Regions from separate parts of the Rhodococcus sp. SJ-3 genome, predicted to be linked through region 2. Evidence: riboswitches for the same ligand, from Rfam matches in the RefSeq annotation. Region 2 holds a riboswitch; each other region holds the start of a gene.

Region 1 (6,728 bases), 670 kb from region 2:
TTCTCGCCCGCCCTCGCTTCGATCACGGTCTTGAGTGCAGACAGCTTCCCCGGCCAGAAATCGTCGAGGTATGACCGCACTGCGGCAAGACCGTCGGTGTTCACTGTGAACAGATGGCGTGTGCCCTCGCGTGTGCTGACTGCGAGGCCCGCTTTCCGGAGGACTCCGAGGTGGTGCGACGTCGTCTGTTGGGACAATCCGACTTCCTCGGCGATAGAACCCACCGGGCGCGGAGCGGAGCGGATGACCCGTAGGATCGTCCGTCGATTCTCGTCGGCAAGCGCCCGTAACGCCCTGTCGAGGTCCGCTGCAGCCTCGGCACCCATTGTTCGCCTCCGCTCATCGAGTGCCATGAGGGTAGCACAAATGAATATTTGTACTCATGCATATGCGTGGACTCGAGTGCTCGGAATAGCTATCCCGCGCTCACAGCCGCCGCAGGACCACGACGGTGTCGTCGAGTACGACCTGGGTTCCGTCCGGGCCGATGGCGTCACGCGCGCGGGTCTCGGCGATCCGCACTTCCCAGCTGCCCGGTTCGAGGTCGAGTGCCTCGACCTCTTCCTGCGGGCTCGGGAACCGATGGTCGCCGTGCCCCTCGTGCGCATCGGCGCCCGCCCACGGTGGGAACGCGGCGTGCGAGACGATCACGAGGTGCCCGCGCGGCGCGACGAGTCCGGCGGCGTGGCGAAGCACGTCGGTGCGCGGAAACTCGACGGGCGAATGAAGGAACGATGCGGCGACGAGGTCGTAGCTGCTGTCTTCGCGCCAGGTTGCCAGGTCTGCCGCGGCGAACCGGATGCGATCGACGGGAAGTCCGGCGGCGCGCGCAGCGTCGGTGGCGCGGCGGACGGCGGTGCGGGAGATGTCTACTCCGGTCGCGTCCCAGCCGCCGCGTGCCAGCCAGATCGTGTCGGCACCTTCGCCGCAGCCGAGGTCGAGAGCAGTGCCCGGTGCCAGGCCGGACACCGCGTCGACGAGGGACGCGTTCGCATTGCCCGACCACAGACCGTCGCTGTCGGTGTAGCGGTTCTCCCAGAATTGTGCCGGTGATGTGTCGGCGTGCATGAACTCTCCTCGTGTGCGGGCTTGCGTCACCGCCGATAATGCGACTTCATGTTGACATGAAGTCAAGTCCGAGGTGGACGATCGGTGAGGTGGCCGAGCGCTTCGGCCTCGCCCCACATGTATTGCGACATTGGGAGGACGTCGGGCTGATCGCGCCCGACCGCGACAGCGCAGGGCGCCGCCGCTACCGCGACACCGACGTCACCAGGGTGGCGGTGATCATCAGGAGCAAGGCCGCTGGAATGAGTCTCGACCAGATCCATGTCCTGCTGGCAGGGCAGACGGACGAGCGGCGCGAGGTGCTCACCGCGCACCTCGACGACCTGGAGCGACGGATGGCGGAGATGGCCCGCTCCCGGGAGATGACACTGCATGCACTCGAATGCCGCGCTCACGACATCGCGACATGCCCCAATTTCGCAGCAGGCGTCGCCGATCTCCTCGAGAACCGCACCGGCACACGTCCTGATTTCGGCTCGCACCGTACCGCGACGGAAGAGGCATCTCGATGAGTCGTTCTCGGACTCGGCGCAACTTCCGTGCACTATCCGGTAACCGCACTGTGCCGAGGCGGTAGAGCCGGTACCTCCAGCCCCAGTGAGTCGCGCAAGGTTCTACCCGGATACTCGATGCGGAACAGACCGCGGCGCTGCAACTCCGGCACCACGAGGTCGACGAAGTCGACGAGAGAATCCGGGTAGGCAGGGCACATCAGATTGAAGCCGTCGCAGGCGCCGGCAGCGAACCATTCCTCGATACGGTCGGCGATCGATTCCGGTGTGCCGATCATGGTGGCGTGGCCGCCACCTGCTGCGAGAAATCCGAGCAGTTCCCGCAGCGTGGGACGCTGCGTCTGGATGATTCGCTGCACCGTCGCGTACCGCCCCTGCGGGCCGGTGAACTCCGATATGGGAGGCAGGTCCGAAACCGGAGCGTCGAGAGCATGACCGGTGTAGTCCCGGCCGGTGAACGACCCGAGCTGGGCGAGAGCACCCTCGACATCGAGAAGAGAGTCCAATGCGGCCTTCTTCGCGTGTGCTTCGTCGTCGGTGCGGCCGACGTAGGTGACGAGACCGGGCAGTATCGCGATAGACGCGGCATCACGCCCCGCGGCGGCGGTGCGGGACCGCAGATCGGTAGCGAACTCGAGCGCTGCCGGAAGGTCCCAGGCGACCGAATACACGGCCTCGGCGTGGCGTGCTGCGAGGTCGCGTCCGGTGTCGGAGGCGCCGGCCTGGAACAACACGGGGCGTCCCTGCGGGCAGCGTGGCACCGTGAGCGGGCCGTCCACTCGGAAGTGTCTACCGTGGTGTTCGATCCGGTGGATCGCGTCGGCATCCAGGAAACGCCCGGCAGTGCGGTCCGCGATCACGGCGTGCTCTTCCCACGAATCCCACAGCGCGACAATCGCGTCGATGAACTCCGCCGCTCGCCCGTATCGTTCGGCGTGGGCCGGTAGTGACTCGAGTCCGTGGTTGCGGGCTTCGGCGTCGAACATCGAGGTCACGATGTTGGCACCGGCGCGTCCACCGCTGATGTGATCGAGCGAGGCGAGCATGCGGGCCGCGTGGAACGGCGTGTAGAAACTTGCGGACACCGTGGTGACCAGGCCGATCTTCTCAGTGGCCCGCGCCATCGCAGACAGCGCCGTGAGCGGTTCGAGAAACCACGTCGTGCCCGCCGTGTACGCGGTGTTCACACTGTGCCCGTCGGCGAAGAACACCGCATCGAAGCAGCCCCGTTCGGCGGTGCGCGCGAGTTCCTCGAAGTAGGCGATGTCGCCGATGCGCTCCGCGGCGGAGTCCGGGTGCCGCCACGCCGAAGAATGATGCCCGGCACCGTACAGAAATGCGCCCAGATGCAGGGTGCGTACCACCGGCATCAGTCCATCACCAGCCCGCCGTCGACGACGAGGTTCTGCCCGGTCACTGCTCGCGACCAGTCGGACGCGAAGAACAGCACGGCGGCGGCGAAGTCCTCCGGCGTCGTGACCGCACGCAGCGGGGTGGACGCGGCGATCAGGTCGAAGACCTCAGGAGGTGTCGCGGACGATGCATCGGTGGTGCGCAGGAGTCCGCCCGACACCATGTTCACCCGGATGCCTTCGGGGCCCAGATCCGCAGCAAAGGTGCGGGTCGTCGACAGCAGGGCCGCTTTCGCCGCGGTGTAGTCGTGGTACGGCACGACCGGGTTCTGGAACAGGTTGGTCCCGATGTTGACGATGCTGCCGCCGCCGGCTTCGCGCATGCCCCTCAGGGCGGCCTGGATCGTGTTCACCGCGCCACCGACGATGCCTTCGAGTTGCGCTGCGAACGCACCGTAACCGATCTCGTCGGCCTTGTCTCGGGCGTCACCGTTGAAGGAGAAGTCGGGAAGGGCATTGTTCACCACGGTGGTCACCGGACGTCCGAAGTGTTCGCGCGCCCGGTCGAACGCAGCCTGTACCTGCGTGCGGTCGGTGACATCGGCCTGCACGGCGATCGCTCGTTCGGAGCCGATGCTCTCGGCGAGAGCCTGTGCTGCATCGCCGCTGCGCCGGTAGTTCACCACGACCGACGCGCCTTCGTCCGCGAAGGCCTGCGCGATGCTGCTGCCGAGCCCGCGGGCTGCGCCGGTGATCAGGACGATCTGATTCTGCAGTGACGTTGTGACGAGAGCCATTGTGGCGCCTTCCCTTCGGAGCGAGGGATACACAGGCGGCATCGGTCCACTGGTCTGTTGCCGACTCGGCATCCCTTCGCTCGCATGATCGAGATCAGGTTCTACGGGTGTGGTCTCAGCCGTTTCCGGCACCCCGTGTCGAGTTCCGAACCCCAGGTTAGCAGTGTGCACGGGCAACGCCGGAGCACGTCACGTTCCGGCATGGGCGAACAGCAACGCGAGCCACGCCCAGCCCACGGTGATCACCACCCGCTGCACGAGCCCGGCGAGCCGGGCGTCGTTTTCCCACGCCTGCCCGAATGCGACGAAGCCGATGCTCAGCGCGCCGGCGGTCAGGCCCGAAAACCATGTCCACGCGGCGCCGGACACCGTGAACGCGGCGATGATCGCGGCTGCAGGAAGCGAGGTGAACACGACTGCACCCGCGTGGTCATGAATCTTGTGGCGGCGCGTGTACACCGTCGGTGTGCGGTCCGGTGTGCCCGGCGGATATCCACGCATCGCATCCATCGGAAAGAGTCCCGAGAGTACGAGGGCGACGCCGAACACTCCGATCGTCACGCCGAGCAACACACTGCCGAATGCGTCGGCGACGCCGACGGATCCGAGGGCCACTCCTACGCCGCACGCGATGAAGTTGGTGGTCTGGATCCAGCCTCGGCGGCCGAGTGCGAGCGCACTGACGGGCTGGCGTACCGGGTGATAGCCGGGGCGGGTCCACCCCTCGACGAGGAAGACCACGACGAAGACCGTGAGCGCGACCGAACCGATGATCGTCACGCGGTCATTCCCACCGGAAGAGCGCCGCCGCAACGACGACACCGGTCACGATCGCCACGCCGAGCGCGACGAAATGGGCCGGATCGGCCGGACTTCCGGCCCATGCCGCGGACATGGCCTGCGACGAGGCGCCGAACGGTAGCCACTCTCCCACCGCGGCAACGGGCTCCGGGAGCGAATCGATGCTGCCGAACAAGCCGCCGGTCGCGCCGAGTGCGAAGAACGCGACGAGACCGATCGCCACCGCGGAGTTCGGGGTCGGGGAGATCGCCGCGACGATCATTCCCACCGCATACATCGCCGCCATCGAAAGCACGAAGACACCGAGAGCAGTGCCTGGGTGCACAGGTAGCCGGGCGTCGAAGAAGACGATCGCGACGATCAGCGCCGCACCGAGCCCGACCAGGGTCTGCAGCACGCTCACCACGACCTGTGCCACCAGGACCATCGCAGGAGACGCCGGTGTCACCGACAGTCGACGCAGAATCCCCGTGCGACGGTAGTACGCCAGGAAACTCGGCATGTTGATGACACCGATCGTGGCGATGATGATCGTGAACACCAGCGGCATAACGTACACATCGAGCGCTGAGCGTCCGTTGATCACAACCTCGCCGCTCGCGGTCGCCGCACTCATGACAAGGATGAGCAGCGGGAGGCCGATCGGGACGACGAGACCCGCCGTGTCGCGTGCCACCATCCTCGCTTCGCACGCGATCAGCGTCAGCCATGCCGCGAAACCGGGCCGCCGGATCTCCGTACCGGTGTTCATACGGTGTCCTCCAGTTCTTTTCCGGTGAGCGCGACGAATGCCTCGTCGAGGTTGTTCGCAGACGCTGCGGCAACGAGTCCGGACGGGGTGTCCAGGGCGACGAGTCTGCCTGCGTCGAGCAGGGCCACACGGTCGCAGAGACGTTCGACCTCTTCCATTGCGTGGCTGACCAGAAGGACAGCAACGTTGTCGTTGCGCAATCGCTCGACCGTTTCCCACATCTGTCGCCGAGCCCGCGGGTCGAGGCCGGTGGTGAGTTCATCGAGGATGACCACTCGTGGCCGTCCGACGAGTGCCAGCGCGATCGACAACCGCTGCTGCTGACCACCCGAGAGCTTCTCGAATCGGATTCCTCGCTGCGCGGTGAGACCGACCATCTCCAAGAGTTCTGCGGCACCGGCGGGTGCCGGATAGAAGGTGCGATACAGGCCGACGAGTTCGGCGACGGTCAGCGCCCCGTGGAGGGTGGCCGCCTGCAACTGAACTCCGAGAATCTGTCGGGCGTGCGCACGGTCGCGGTGGGGATCGACGCCGAGAACACGCACACGTCCACCGTCGGGCGATCGCAAGCCCGCGACCATTTCGACGGTGGTGGTCTTTCCCGCCCCGTTCGTCCCGATGATCCCGAGGGTTTCGCCGACCCCGAGTGTGAAGCTGATGTCGTCGACCGCGACCTTGTCGCGATACCGCTTGCACAGGTGCTCGGCAACGATAGCCGGGGCGCTGATGTTCATGACGCCGACGGTATGAGCCGAGCGTGCGTGATCGCGTGTGCCGGATGTCAGGAATGCCGACCATGACTTTCGGCACCCGCTCAGCATGATGGTCGCGGCTTAGAGTGGTGTCGTGCATCGATGGTCACCTGAGGGATTGTCGGGCGTGGCGATGCTCGTCGTCTCGGTTGTGGTGGGCGGACCGATCCTGTTCGGCGGCGCTCACACCGAGATCCCGCGCGCCGCATGGATCGTGCTGTTCGGTGTCCTGCTCGTCGCGTTGTTCTTTGCCGCTGCGGCCCAGCGACCGTCGGCAGGCAAGGCCTCGTTGGCAGTGGCTGTCGTCTCCGGCTGGGCTGTGGTGGCGACCGCGCCGGGAATGGGGCCGCTGCCGATTCTGCTCGTCGTCGTCGCTGCCCTGAGCGTCTACGTGGTACAGATTCGCATCGGCCTGCTCGTGGTGGTTCTCAACACGCTCGTCATTGCCTTCGCGACAGCGCAGCAGACCGGAGATACCGGTGCGACGATACTGACCGCGGGTTTCTATCTCCTCATCCAGCTGGCGACGCTATTCAGTTCGTTGTCGCTGTTGCGGGAACAGCAGATGCGGCGGGAGCTGGCCGAGGCACACGTCGAACTCCAGGCGGCGAGCGTCCTGCTGTCGGAATCCGCGCGCACCGCGGAACGACTGCGGATCTCCCGCGACTTGCACGACCTCATCGGTCACCAGCTCA
Region 2 (6,728 bases):
GCCCGTGACGACCGATGCGACGACCACCTGCGCCACGATGACCGCGACGATCCACAGGAACGATCGCGTACGCGGTGTCCCGGTGACGATCACCAGTCCGATCCGGCCGGCATCCTCGTCTGCGTGGATACGCATGACCGCTGAGACAGCGAACGCCGCGATCCCCACGACGAGGAACAGCAGCATCGTCGCACCGAACGAGGCGGTGAGCGATTGTGTGTCGCCACCGAGGAATTCGCCGATGTCGGGGACGCTGTCGACCATGTTCTGGATCGAATCTGCGAGGGTGCCCATCGCCAGTCCGAGGAGTGCAAGGGCTGCCGTCCACGCCACGAACGTCCCGCGCAGCAGCCGCCACGCCGGTCCGGGCGGAGTGAGCAGCGACGCTGAGGCTTCGGCCGGACCCGGCTTCGGAGCACGCAGCCCGGCGCCGATGTCCCGGCGCCGCGAGAGCGCAACAGCGAGTACCAGCAGCGCACCGATCGTCACCATCGACAGCAGCAGCGGCCACCACCGCTCGTCGACGTAGAGGCGGGTCTGCTGCGCCCACGCGATCGGCGACAACCATGACAGCCATGACCCTGTGGGTTCGAGAATGTCGCCGAAGCCGCGTACGAGGAAGGCGACCGCGAGGACCGCGAGCGCAGTGCCCGACGCTGTCCGCGAATGCTCACTGAACTGCGCCGTCACAGCAGCCACCGCGCCGAACAGCAGGCCCGTGACAGCGGTGGCCACACCGAACAGCAACGATCCCGCGACAGGGAGGCCTCCCGCAAGCAGCGCGAGAGTGACACCGGCACCGACGATCGAGTCTGCGACAGCGACGGCGAGCAGAGCCGCTGCGGGGGGTGCGAACGGGCCCACCGGGAGCGCACGGAGCAGTTCGAGTCGCCCGGCTTCCTCTTCGGCACGCGTGTGCCGCACCACGAGCAGAATGTTCATGATTGCGACGGCAACGATGAGCGTCAAGCTCAGTTCGTTGGCGGTCATCGCGCCCAGAGTGTAGTTGTCGGCACCGTACGCCGGACCGGTCATCAGCACCGCGGCGGGATTTTCGAGCAGCGCCGCGCGGGCCTGCCTGGCCGCCTCGTCCGGATACGCCGCGATGAGACTTTCGACGGTCACATACACGGTGAATGCGAGTGCGAGCGTCCACACCGCGATGCGTACACGATCCAGCCGGAGGTAGAGCCGGAGCAGGTCGCCGATTCCACTGAATCGGTGCGCACTTCGGGCATCGATGTCGGCACCGGAAGCGAGTACGGCGGTCATCGGGTCGTCACCTCCTCTTCCTCGGGCGCATCTGTGGGGGTATCGCCGTAATGACGCAGGAAGAGTTCCTCGAGTGACGGCGGGGTGATCGTCAGATTCGCGATGTCGAGTTCTGCGAGTGCGCGCAGTACGGGGGTGACCGCAGCATTGTCGACGTCGAAGGCGAGATGACCGTCGTCGTAGGTCAGGTCGTGCACGCCGGTGAGCGATGCGAACCCACCCGGGAGCGTCGGCACGGTGGCTCGCACCGCGGATCGGGTCAGGTGCCGCAACTGCGCGAGAGTCCCTGTCTCCACGTCTTTTCCGGAGCGGATGATCGTCACGGTGTCGCAGAGTTTCTCGACCTCGGCGAGAATGTGACTCGACAGCAGCACCGTTCGTCCGGCGTCACGCAATGCGCGCACCTCGTCGGTGAACACGGCCTCCATCAGTGGGTCGAGTCCGGACGTGGGCTCGTCGAACAGGTACAGTTCGACGTCCGACGCCAACGCTGCGACGAGTGCGACCTTCTGCCGATTACCTTTCGAATAGGTGCGAGCCTTCTTGGTGGGGTCGAGTTCGAATCGCTCGAGAAGTTCGGCTCGGCGGGAAGGACTGTCACTGCCACGGATACGAGTCAGCAGATCGATGATCTCGCCGCCGGTGAGCGCAGGCCACAAATTGGTGTCACCCGGAACATACGCGATGCGACGGTGGATCTCGACCGCATCGGTCCACGGATCGAGCCCGAGGACACGTGCCGAACCGGAGTCGGCACGCAGCATGCCGAGGAGCACGCGGATCGCCGTTGACTTTCCGGCACCATTGGGGCCGAGAAACCCTGCCACTGTTGCAGTTCCGACTTCGATCGAGAAGCCGTCGAGGGCACGGGTGGTGCCGAACGTCTTGACGAGGTCGACGGTTTCGATGGCCGGTGTATCCATGATGCAACCTCCGTGATCGGTTACGAGAGAGCCGCCTCGCGAGCGGCCAGATACGCGGTGAGCATGCTCGAGTCGGTAAGGAGCGGTTCGGTGTAGAGCTCGAGCAACGGGAGCAGGAGACGGTCGGTGTAGGAACTGAGCCAAGCGGGCAGCGTGTCGAGGTCGAGGGGCTCGTTCGGCCCGGGGACATGCAGCAGGAGCGCGCCGGTACTCAATTCGACCAGAGCCCGCGCCCGTGCCTCAGGGTTGCGACTGCGACTCACGACGCCGGACTCGGTGCCTTTCGCGAGGTAATCCTCGGTGGTGGCCACCAGATGATCGAGGAACTCTTCAGAGGCGGGGCCGCGGGCCTGGAGACTCCGGATCAGGTAGCCGATGAGCGGGGCGTAGCTCCCGATGTTCTCGAGCTGAGCGAGCATTGCCGCGACGCCGCTGCCCGGCTCGAGGACCGAGGACTTGAGCTCTCGGATGCTGCCCAGGACGTACGCGTCGCAGTGCTCGCGCAGACCGGCTCGGGAACCGAAGTGGTGCACGATGAGCGAGGCGCTCACGCCGCATTCCGAGGCAATGGCCCGAAGTGAGACGTTCACCCCATCTCGAGCAACGCAACAGATCGCCGCGTCGCGGATGCGAGCGCGTGTGGTGAGGTCGGAAACGCCCTCGGTTGAACGCATGTTCCAAGGGTTGCACACGCGTTCAACGACGTCAAGACTGCGCCCCCGACCCGGTTCAGGAGAAACCCATCACCTGCGCGCCCCACACCTCACGCATTGCGCCCTCCGGATCCGCGACCACTGTGTCCCGTGCATCGATGAGTAGGGTGGCCCGCTCGCGCGGCTCGTACTGCGGCCAGTGCTTCGACGCGTCCAGCGCGGCAGGAACCGCGTGCTTCGCGAACGCCAACCATCGCCGCTGAATCCTGCCCGACACCTCGATCGCACTCCTACGCCCACCGAGCCAGAAACTCGGATCTCGACCGAGCGTGCCGAAATTACCGAATACGTAGGGTAATTCGGTTGCATGCCCGGCGCCGATCCGCGCCGCCTTGAGCATCGGCGTCGCGTGGTCGAAGCGGTACACCCACGTCTGGGAATGCTCGGAGTGCGCTTCCGCCACCCACAACACCGGCATCCGGAACCCGGCGTCGCGCGACAAGGCCATCGCCCCGCTCGGCTTCGGCAGATCGGGATACGCTGCGGCGATTTCGGCGAGCCGTTCGGGCTCGAGATCGGGGCGGTCCTTCGCAAGCGCCTCCAGCATGGCGCGCACGGACGAATCGTCGACCGGCATCAACGGCGACTTCATGAAACGGAAAATCGACGGCTCGTCCTTGTTCGAACCGATGATGAGCGGCACCCGGTGCGACAGGCCTTTCTGGAATGCCGCGACCGGGTACTTGGGCACGAGGTCGCGATCGACCACCGGCGTCATGGCCAATGTGCCCGGAACTTTCGTGGGGATCTCCCCGACCACCGTTTCGGCCGCCTCGACGAGCTGCTCGAAAGGCATCTGCCGGAGACGCCCCACCCGAGCCGGAGACACCTCGAGGATCCCGAGGAACCGCTCGGCGACCACCGCGGCACGCTCACGACCGTATACCGACGTCGCCGGCGGCGACTGCGCGATCGCCCGATGAAACAGCCCCTCCGCACGAGGCACCGTCATCAGCGTCGTGACGGAGCCCCCACCGGACGATTCGCCGAACAGGGTGACATTATCCGGGTCGCCTCCGAAGTCCGCGATGCAGTCGCGGACCCATTCGAGCGCCGAAATTTGATCTCGCAGACCTAGATTCGACTCATATGTGTCGCCGGCGGACGAGAACGACGACAGATCGAGGAATCCGAGGGCACCCAGGCGATAGTTGAGGGTGACCACCACGACGTTCCCCGCTTCACAGAGCGCACGTCCGTCGTAGATCTTCTGACCCGAGTAGCCGATGACATACGCACCACCGTGGATCCACACCATCACCGGGCGCTTCTCGCCGTCCGGTTCGGGCGCCCAGATGTTGAGAGAGAGGCAGTCCTCCCCGATCGACATCTCGGACGAGATTCCGATCGGGCTGTTCGGGCTCTGTGGAGCGATCGGACCATACCGCTCGCAGTCGAGCACGCCCGACCACGGCCGGGGGCTCTCCGGCGAGCGGAATCTCATGTAGCCGCCGGTCGGGGCCGCGAACGGGATCCCTTTCCACGAGTACACCGCGCCGTCGCGATACCCGCGGGCGTCACCGTACTTGCATCCGACAACGAGCGTCTCGGCGTCCACATGACCTCCCGGTGAGCTTCTCGCATCCCAACGTACCCATCAGCAGCCGCGCCCACGGCCCGCCCGGGGTGCTATCGTCGCCTCCGACCGACACGGGGTGCTTCGCGACAGCGGGGCTGAGATCACACCCGTCGAACCTGATCAGGTAATGCTGACGAAGGGATGATTCGGGATGACTGTGCCTGCGCACGATTCACCGACCGACCGTTTCACCGATGTCCTGTGGGACCGCACGAAGGTTCTGCGCGACTCCATCGACGACCTCGAGTTCCTGCGCCGCCTGGGCGACGGCACACTGCCACTCGAATCGTTCCGCTTCTACATCGAGCAGGATGGGCTCTACCTGGCCGGATACGCCAAAGCCCTCGCGCTGCTTGCGTCCAAGGCGCCCGACCCGGTCACCGGCGCATTCTGGGCGACGAGCTCCGCGACGGCGGCCACCGAAGAGTCCTCGCTGCACCAGCGCCTTCTCCACGGTGGGGTACTGCCCGCCAACGACGCTCCTGTCGCCCACTCCCCCGCTTGCCTCGGCTACGTCTCGTACCTGACTGCCACGGTGGCGACCGAGCCGTACCCGGTGGGTGCCGCCGCAGTGCTGCCGTGCTTCTGGATCTACGCCGAAGTGTGCCGCGATCTGGCGTCTCGCGCGGCCGACGTGCTCGCCGCCGATCCGGCCCATCCCTACGCACAATGGGTGGCTGCCTACGACGACCAGGACTTCCAGGATTCGGTCGCGGGTGCACGTGCACTGGTCGATGCCGCCGGAGCCGCGGCGACCGAGACCGAACGAGACGCGATGATCGATGCCTTCATCTTCGCGACCCGCTACGAGCTCATGTTCTGGGACACCGCCCTGAACACGCATCCGTGGCCTGCGTCGTGACGCTCCGGCACCGGATCACCGCCCTCACCATCGCTGTCTGGACCCTGTGCACTGCCACTGCGTGCGCCAGCGGCGGTTCCGACGACACGATCCGGTTCGCACTCGACTGGACTCCCAACACCAACCACACCGGTCTGTACGTAGCGTTGCAGGAAGGATTGTTCGACGACGCCGGGCTCGACGTCGAGATCCTTCCTTACAACGATGCGTCACCCGACACTCTCGTCGACGCGGGCAATGCGGAATTCGGGATCTCGACGCAAGGAATGGCGACGTTCGCACGCGCCGCAGGAGCGCATACCGTTTCGGTCCTCGCCCCGTTACAACATTGGGCGACAGGTATTGCGGTCAAGTCCGACCGCGGCGATCTCACACGGCCGGCAGACCTCGACGGCCGAATCTACGCAGGTTTCGCCGATCCAGGTGTCTCGGAGACATTGGCGCAGGTCATCCGCAACGATGGCGGGCGAGGCGAGTTCGACGAGGTCGTTCTCGGAACGTCGGCGTACGAGGCCGTCTATTCGGGCACCGCGGACTTCACCGTCTCGTATCTGGCGTGGGAGGGACTCGAAGCGGAGCATCGTGGATTGCCGATGCGCTATTTCGACTACACCGACTACGGATTCCCCGATCAGTACGCGATCGTCGTCAACGGCAGCGAGGACTGGCTCGCCGAGAACCCCGATCGTGGTCGCGCGTTCGTGCAGGCACTGCAGCGTGGCTACGAGATCGCTGCCGACGATCCCGATCGAGGCGCGCGTGCACTGCTCGACGCCAACCCGGGTGTGTTCTCGAACGAAGAACTCGTCTTCGAGAGTCAGCGGATGCTCTCAGCCGACTTCATGCGCGACGACCAGGGACGCGTCGGGACTCTCGACACGAGCAGGTGGGCCGGGTACTCCCGGTTCCTCTACGAACAGGGCCTTCTCACCGGCCCCGACGGCGCGCCCTTGACCGCCGAACCCGACTGGTCGACCTACCTCACCGATGACTACCAAACGCCCTGAGCCCGCAGGGGCCGATATCCGGGTCACGACGGACCCGGCCGGGACGCTCCGACACCGCATCGATCGTGTACTACCTGCAATGGTCGTCGCGGTGGTGCTCGTCGCGGCGTGGCAGCTGTACGTGATGATCAGCGGAATCCGCCCGCAGGTGCTGCCGTCTCCCGCGCGCGTGCTGCAGCAGGGGTGGGCACATCGCACCGCTATTGCCGAGCACGCCGCTGCGACACTGCAGGTCACGATCGTCGGTTTCGTGGTGTCGTTGACCGTGGCGTGGATACTGGCGATCGCGGTCGATTTCTCGCCGTTCCTACGGCGAGCATTCGTGCCGCTGTTCGTCGCCTCGCAGACACTGCCGATCATCGCGATCGCCCC
Region 3 (6,728 bases), 2.3 Mb from region 2:
AAGCCACCTCAGGTGTGCGCGAGCTGAGCGGTTCGGATGCACCCATTTGGCGTCGAGCAGCGCACCGACGGTCTGCAGCGGACGTTTCAGGTCCCGATACTGCTTGCCCTCGATGAGCGCGGTGCCCGATGTCGGACGGTCCAACCCCAGGATCATGCGCATCGTCGTCGATTTGCCTGCCCCATTGGGGCCGAGGAATCCGGTGACGATCCCCGGGGGGACAGTGAACGTCACGTCGTCGACAGCAGTGGTTGAACCGAAGGTCTTGGTCAGTCCGGTCACTTCGATCATGGACCATAGACTGCCGGAAAATGGGTCCGAGCGCAGCATCACGCCCGCGACCAGGGCCTCAGGGATCCAGGGGCGACGATGCCTGGGCCCAGAATCGCTTGGGAATGCGTCCGGCATGCCGAGCACGGAAGCCGGCTTCGACCGCGTGACGCATCGCTGATGCCATCAACGCCGGGTCCTTCGCTCGGGTGACCGCCGTGGCGAGGAGCACCGCGTCGCAGCCCAGTTCCATGGCGAGGGCAGCATCCGAGGCAGTACCGATACCGGCGTCGAGAATGACGGGTACCCCAGCGGATTCCACGATCATCTCGATGTGGTGTGGATTGGCGATACCCAGCCCCGTCCCGATCGGCGATCCGAGCGGCATCACCGCGACACACCCGACATCCTCCAGGCGACGCGCGAGCACCGGATCATCGGTGGTGTACGGCAGGACATTGAACCCGTCGTCCACGAGCTGCTCTGCAGCAGAGACCAATTCGATCGCGTCGGGCAACAGGGTTCGTTCGTCGGCGATGACTTCGAGCTTGACCCAATCGGTTTCGAGCGCTTCCCGGCCCAGTTGCGCGGTGAGGACCGCCTCCTTCGCTCCGCGGCACCCCGCGGTGTTCGGCAGCGGCGCGATCCCGAGCCGAACCAGCAGGTCCAGCACGCCCGTTCCCGACGTCGCGTCGACCCGACGCATCGCCACAGTGGTCAATTCGGTACCCGAGGCAACGAGCGCGTCCTCGAGCACTGCAAGGTTCGCAGCACCTCCCGTGCCGGTGATCAACCGGGACGAGAACGATCGCCCGGCGATGGTCAGCGGGGGGAGATCCTGCCCCGGGTCCACCCGCGCGAGTGCGTGTTCAGCCACCCTGCACCGCCGTGAGGATCTCGATCTGCGCACCCTTGCCGATTTTCTCGCTCCAGCGTCCCCGGGGGAACAACACCCCGTCGACGGCGACCGCGATGCCCTTCTCGGGCAGTCCCATCTCGGCCAGCAGGTCCGTCATGGTCGGTTCGTCTGCAAAATATTTCTCCTCACCGTTGACGGTGATACCGACCGAAATCTGATTCGTCATCGCACGCTCTCCTTCGCGAATCGTTGGGGATCTGCATGTGCCACCTCGGCGAGCGGGTCGTCGGCGAGCTCGGCGAGCACCGAGTCGACCGTGATCGCGGTGAGCAGAATTCCGTTGCGGCCGTGCCCGGTAGCAGCAATCACCCGATCCGACAATCTGCCGATCAGCGGCAGATTGTCAGGACTCATCGGGCGCAGCCCCGCGCTCGCCTCGTGCAGTTCGTACTCACCGATCGCGGGAAACAGCATTTCGGCGTCGGCGATCAGGTCGCGCACTCCCGCGACCGTGACCTCGGTGTCGTCCGCTTCGTACTGGGTCGCTCCCACGACGATCCCGTCGGCGCGTGGCACCAGATACGCGGGGCGTCCGTGCACACTGCCGCGCACGGTGTGCTGCGGCGGCGGGGTTGCTCCGGGGCGTACGCGCAGCCGCAGGATCTCACCTTTGACCGGCCGGACCGGAAGGTCCGGCCACAGTCGCGCCGATGCGTACCCCGCGGCGAGCACGACGCGGTCGTCGGACAGTTCGTCGAGGTCGCCGACGGAAGCCTGGACGAACTGCACACCCGCGGCGACGGCAGCGCGATGCAGCGCTTCGACGAGCCTTCTGTTGTCGACGGACAGTTCGGTGGGGGCCAGCAGGCCGAGCCTGATCCGCGGACCCAGCGACGGTTCGAGATCACGGATCTCGGCCCGGGTGAGGATGCGCATCTCGTGGCCCTGCTCCGCCACCCAGGTTGCGATCGTGCGCAGGTCGGCGGCGTCCGCGGCGTCCAGAGCAACGGTCAGCGATGCACCCGCGGTGAAGACGTCGATGCCGGTCTCGCATTCGAGGTCGTGCGCGAGTGCGGGCCAGCGCTGCAGCGAGGCCGCCCCGAGATCGAGGACGTGCTCTTCCCCGGGCCACCCTTCCGACAACGGTGCGAGCATTCCGCCCGCAACCCAGGATGCGCCGGTGCCCGGGGCACGATCGTGGACGGTGACCGTCCATCCCGCGCGGGCTGCACGCCACGCGACGGCCAGACCGATCACGCCACCACCGATGACCGCTACTGTCGACACGACATCCACCTCACTCCCTGCGCCGGCATGATCCGGTTCAGGTCATAACGGTCGGGGCCGGCAGGCCCCCTCTCAGCCCCGCGTTCCTCGGGACTCCCGTGTTGTCACTTTCGAGGTAGAGGCTACCGTCTTGTCCGTGACGACCTACCCGACCACCTACCGCGGCAGCCATCCCGACCCCCGTGGACGCCTCGCGACCGCGCGGTTGTACCTGTGCACCGATGCCCGTCGCGACACCCGCGATCTCGCCCGGTTCATCGAGGAAGCCCTGGTCGGCGGCGTCGATATCGTGCAGTTGCGCGACAAGGACTCCGCAGGTGAGAAGAAGTTCGGCCGCCTGGAGGCCGGTGAGGAACTCGCCGCGCTCGAGGTGATCGCCGATGCGTGTGCACGCCACGGGGCACTGTTCGCGGTCAACGACCGCGCCGACATTGCGCTCGCCGCAGGCGCCGACATTCTGCACCTCGGACAGGGCGACCTGCCGGTGAAGCAGGCGCGGAGGATCCTCGGCGACGACATCGTCATCGGCCGGTCCACGGCCAGCCGCGCGCAGGCCGTGCTCGCCGACGGCGAGGACGGAGTGGACTATTTCGCGTCCGGTCCGGTGTGGGACACCCCGACCAAGCCGGGGCGCACAGCAGCCGGACTCGACGTCCTCCGGGAGGTACACGCTTCGCATCCGCAGCGACCGTGGTTCGCGATCGGCGGTGTGGATCTCGAACGTCTCCCGCAGGTGCTCGACGCGGGCGCCCAGCGCATCGCGGTGGTGCGCGCGATCACGAAGGCCGACGACCCGCGCGCTGCCGCGGCAGCGCTGAAGGCTGCGCTGCCTGTCTGACGTCCTACAGCCAGCCGAGTACTGCCGACGGGGACAGCGTCATCGTGCCGTGGGGCAGACGCGCACGCAGTCCCCGATCGGCGGTCACCACCACTGTCACGGCCGGATCGAGCGCGGTCGCCGTAGCGGGAACAGCCGAAGTATCGGGAGCAACTGCTGCGGCAAGCCGCGCGAGTTCGTCGTCGCCACTGCCGTCCGCGGTGTGCACGCGGGTGCGGTCGTTGTCGACGATCGCGCTACGCGCACGGCCTTCGAGCACCGCCTCGACCCGCGACACCCACCCGAATGTTCTGTCGGGAAGTTCGACGGTGCGTGGGAGGGCCGCCGCGATGCCGGTGAGCAGGGCACCTGTCGCACCGGGACGGTCTCGCCACCATCCGGACGGCCCACCGGCTCCGAGAACGTTCGCGGTGTCGAGCAGCATCCTCACCGGGCGGGTGCGCAGAGCAGACCAGGCTTCGGCGAATCCCGCGTGCAACGGCAACGATTCGACCTCGTCCTCGCCCACCCACCGCAACTCGGTGCTCTCCCCGTTCATGGTGGTGTCGAGCGGTGCGGGCGCATCGGCCACCACGGTCGTGTAGGACCAGGAGCCGGGCCTTCCCGAGGTGACCCGTTCGGCACGTACCGCGACCGACGTACTGTCGATTCCCGCCTCCTCCTGCGCCTCGCGTACCGCGGCGTCGACTGTGGATTCGTGACTGTCGCGGGCGCCACCCGGCAACGCCCATGTACCGCCCTGGTGGCTCCACGCCGCGCGGAGCTGGAGCAACACCGCAGGGGTCCCGTCACTCCGCGGGGCGCGCAGCAGCAATCCCGCTGCACCGTGCACGCCCCATCGACGTCCTCCGTCCGGCCCTACTGCCCAGCCGTCCCCATCACCGCGCATCGAATCCGCCCTCCTCGCCCTCGGCCGTCGCGAGGGCACGACGTCCCCATTGGGGGTCGGTACCGGCGCTTTCGAACTCCGGATGAACTCCGACGATGTGGACGCCTGCCAATACGTCCCATTCAACTTATATGCTCGCCACAATCGGGTTTCTCGAGGAAGGGGTTGTGCCGTGAACGTGCGCATGACCCCTCCGATCGATTCCGTCGGCGGGTCGGGAGGCTCGGCCGAGGATCACGACGGGCGGCGTGACCGCAGCGACGGAGTACGTGAGTTGTTCCGGTCGACACCGGCCAAGCTGATTTCGCTCGGGTTGATACTCGCAGTACTGCTGGTGATCTCCGGTGTGGCATCCGCGCAGGTCGCGAGTAGCCGGAAGGCCACCCATGATCGCCTTCTGGCAACCACCGAGCCGCTCGCGAACGCCGCCCAGAACCTGTACAGCGCGCTGTCCATCGCCGATGCGGCTGCCGTCACCGGATTCATCTCGGGCGGGATCGAGCCTGCCCCGGTGCGCGACCGCTATGTCGAGGCGATTGCGGAAGCGTCCGGGCAGCTCGTAGTCGCCGCAGCGGGGCTCGCAGAGCAGGACGAGCTCGGCGCAGTGAACGTTGCCGCGGTCGCGCGCATGCTCCCTATGTACACGGGGCTGATCGAGACCGCCCGTGCCAACAATCGCGCAGGCAACCCGGTCGGCGCCGCGTACCTGGCCGAGGCATCGAACATGATGCAGACGTCGATGCTGCCGGTGGCCCAGGAGCTGCACACGCAAGGCGTGATCGCAGTGAACTCGACGCAGCGCGCCGCAGTGGCCCCTCCGTGGGGTGCGATCGGGCTGCTTCTGGTCACCCTGGCGGCGTTGTGTGCAGCACATATCCTCGTGAGCCGAAAGACCCGACGCACCCTCAACCCGGGTCTGATCTTCGCGATCGGTGCAACCGGGGCGTTGCTGTGCTGGCTCCTCATCGCCGGCCTGGTGTCCTCGAGCGCAACCGAACGCGCCATCGAGCAGGGCGCGGAGCCGCTTGCAGATCTCACGGCGAGCCGCATCCTCGCGCAGCAGTCCCGCACCGCCGAGACACTTCTCCTCGCGCGGCGGGACGCGAGTGGGGCATATATCGGGGTCTACGACGAGACGATCACCCGTCTCGGGGATCGGCTCGACGGTTACACCAAGGGTGGCACCGTGGAGATCGGCACCGACGCCGCGTCCCGGGCGGAAGCAGCCAGACAGGCGTGGATCAGGTCGCACTCGCGAACCGTGGCGGCGCTCGAACGCGGCGATTTCACCGCTGCTGCGGTGCTCGCCACCGGCCCCGGGCCCGATGAGGCAACCGCGCAATTCGCCCGTCTCGATGCGGCGCTGAGCGAAGGCATCGAGGACACCCGTCACGAACTCCGCGACAACGAGTTCCGTGCGTCGCGCACGTTGTCGGGTCTCGCTCCCGTGGCGATCGCCCTGATGGTGCTGTCGCTGACCGCTGTCATCATCGGACTGTGGCCACGACTTCGGGAGTACCAGTGACAGCGCGGCGCCCTGCGGGTGTGTGGATCGCGGCCCTGTGTGCGGTCGCGGCGGTTGCGGCAGGGTGTTCAACCGAGGTCCCGCCCCGCGAGTCGACCACCGAGACCTCCACCGTCTCGCTTCCGATGCCCGAGGACGCCGCCTTCGCGCCCTCCCCGTCTGCGGTGCCCACGGCGCCGCAGTGCGGCGATCCCACTGCGAGTCTGCGTCCCACCGGCAACGAGACCGGGCCTGCCCTCGACGCCATCCGCGCCCGCGGCAGGCTGATCGTCGGACTCGACACGGGCAGCAATCTCATGAGCTACCGCGACCCCGCAACCGGCCGCATCACCGGATTCGACGTCGAGATCGCCCGGGAGATCGCCCGCGACATTCTCGGCGATCCGGAGGCAGTGGATTTCCGAATCCTGAACTCTTCGGAACGCGAGCAGGCCCTGCAGGATTCAACCGTCGACATCGTCGCGAAGACCATGAGCATCACCTGCGCACGACGCGAGCGCGTGGATTTCTCCACGGTCTATTTCCTCGCGCAGCAGCGAGTGCTCGTCGTCAAGGATTCCGATGTCCGAAGCGCCGCAGATCTCGCGGGCCGACGGGTGTGCATCGCTGCGGGCACGACGTCGCTCACGCGCATGCAGCAACTGCAACCGGCAGCGTCGATACTGACCGTGCCCTCGTGGGCCGATTGTCTCGTCGTCCTGCAACAGCGACAGGTCGACGCTGTGTCCACCGACGACACGATCCTTGCCGGACTCGCCTCCCAGGACCCGTATCTCGAACTGGTCGGACCGTCGTTGGGATCCGAACCGTACGGCATCGGGATCGCCAAGGGCAACGACGATCTGGTGAGAGCGGTCAATGGCACCCTCGCGCGGATCCGCGCCGACGGCACGTGGACCGAGTTGTACAACCGGTATCTCGCGGTTCTCGGCCAGGCGCCTGCCCCACCGGCCCCGACGTACGTCGATTGAGGATGTCATGACACGCGACGAATCAGCCGATCCACCCGACTCCGGGCCTGCGACCGAGCGTTCAGCTCCCGCCACCGAGCGTTCAGCTC

Evidence for each region. A riboswitch is a leader RNA that binds a small molecule or an ion and turns the genes downstream of it on or off. The one in region 2 is predicted to bind thiamine pyrophosphate.
Region 1: another riboswitch for thiamine pyrophosphate. It lies ahead of ACTDXD_RS17275 (3-oxoacyl-ACP reductase); the one in region 2 lies ahead of ACTDXD_RS20370 (TenA family protein).
Region 3: another riboswitch for thiamine pyrophosphate. It lies ahead of thiO (glycine oxidase ThiO); the one in region 2 lies ahead of ACTDXD_RS20370 (TenA family protein).

The regions. Positions count from the first base shown of each region.
Region 1 is NZ_CM123306.1:3,700,169-3,706,896, forward strand. It holds gene ACTDXD_RS17255 (ArsR/SmtB family transcription factor) at 1-326, opposite strand, end outside; gene ACTDXD_RS17260 (class I SAM-dependent methyltransferase) at 427-1,068, opposite strand; gene ACTDXD_RS17265 (MerR family transcriptional regulator) at 1,125-1,580, shown strand; gene ACTDXD_RS17270 (LLM class flavin-dependent oxidoreductase) at 1,613-2,950, opposite strand; gene ACTDXD_RS17275 (3-oxoacyl-ACP reductase) at 2,950-3,729, opposite strand; TPP riboswitch at 3,784-3,875, opposite strand; gene ACTDXD_RS17280 (DUF998 domain-containing protein) at 3,919-4,509, opposite strand; gene ACTDXD_RS17285 (ABC transporter permease) at 4,514-5,281, opposite strand; gene ACTDXD_RS17290 (ABC transporter ATP-binding protein) at 5,278-6,015, opposite strand; gene ACTDXD_RS17295 (sensor histidine kinase) at 6,128-6,728, shown strand, end outside.
Region 2 is NZ_CM123306.1:4,374,752-4,381,479, reverse strand. It holds gene ACTDXD_RS20390 (ABC transporter permease) at 1-1,272, opposite strand, end outside; gene ACTDXD_RS20385 (ATP-binding cassette domain-containing protein) at 1,269-2,195, opposite strand; gene ACTDXD_RS20380 (TetR family transcriptional regulator) at 2,216-2,869, opposite strand; gene ACTDXD_RS20375 (carboxylesterase/lipase family protein) at 2,925-4,466, opposite strand; TPP riboswitch at 4,550-4,646, shown strand; gene ACTDXD_RS20370 (TenA family protein) at 4,639-5,349, shown strand; gene ACTDXD_RS20365 (ABC transporter substrate-binding protein) at 5,379-6,356, shown strand; gene ACTDXD_RS20360 (ABC transporter permease) at 6,436-6,728, shown strand, end outside.
Region 3 is NZ_CM123306.1:804,410-811,137, forward strand. It holds gene ACTDXD_RS03670 (ABC transporter ATP-binding protein) at 1-291, opposite strand, end outside; gene ACTDXD_RS03675 (thiazole synthase) at 350-1,147, opposite strand; gene thiS (sulfur carrier protein ThiS) at 1,140-1,355, opposite strand; gene thiO (glycine oxidase ThiO) at 1,352-2,416, opposite strand; TPP riboswitch at 2,412-2,526, opposite strand; gene thiE (thiamine phosphate synthase) at 2,553-3,254, shown strand; gene ACTDXD_RS03695 (NUDIX hydrolase) at 3,259-4,143, opposite strand; gene ACTDXD_RS03700 (hypothetical protein) at 4,133-4,255, opposite strand; gene ACTDXD_RS03705 (hypothetical protein) at 4,328-5,668, shown strand; gene ACTDXD_RS03710 (glutamate ABC transporter substrate-binding protein) at 5,665-6,639, shown strand; gene ACTDXD_RS03715 (tetratricopeptide repeat protein) at 6,647-6,728, shown strand, end outside.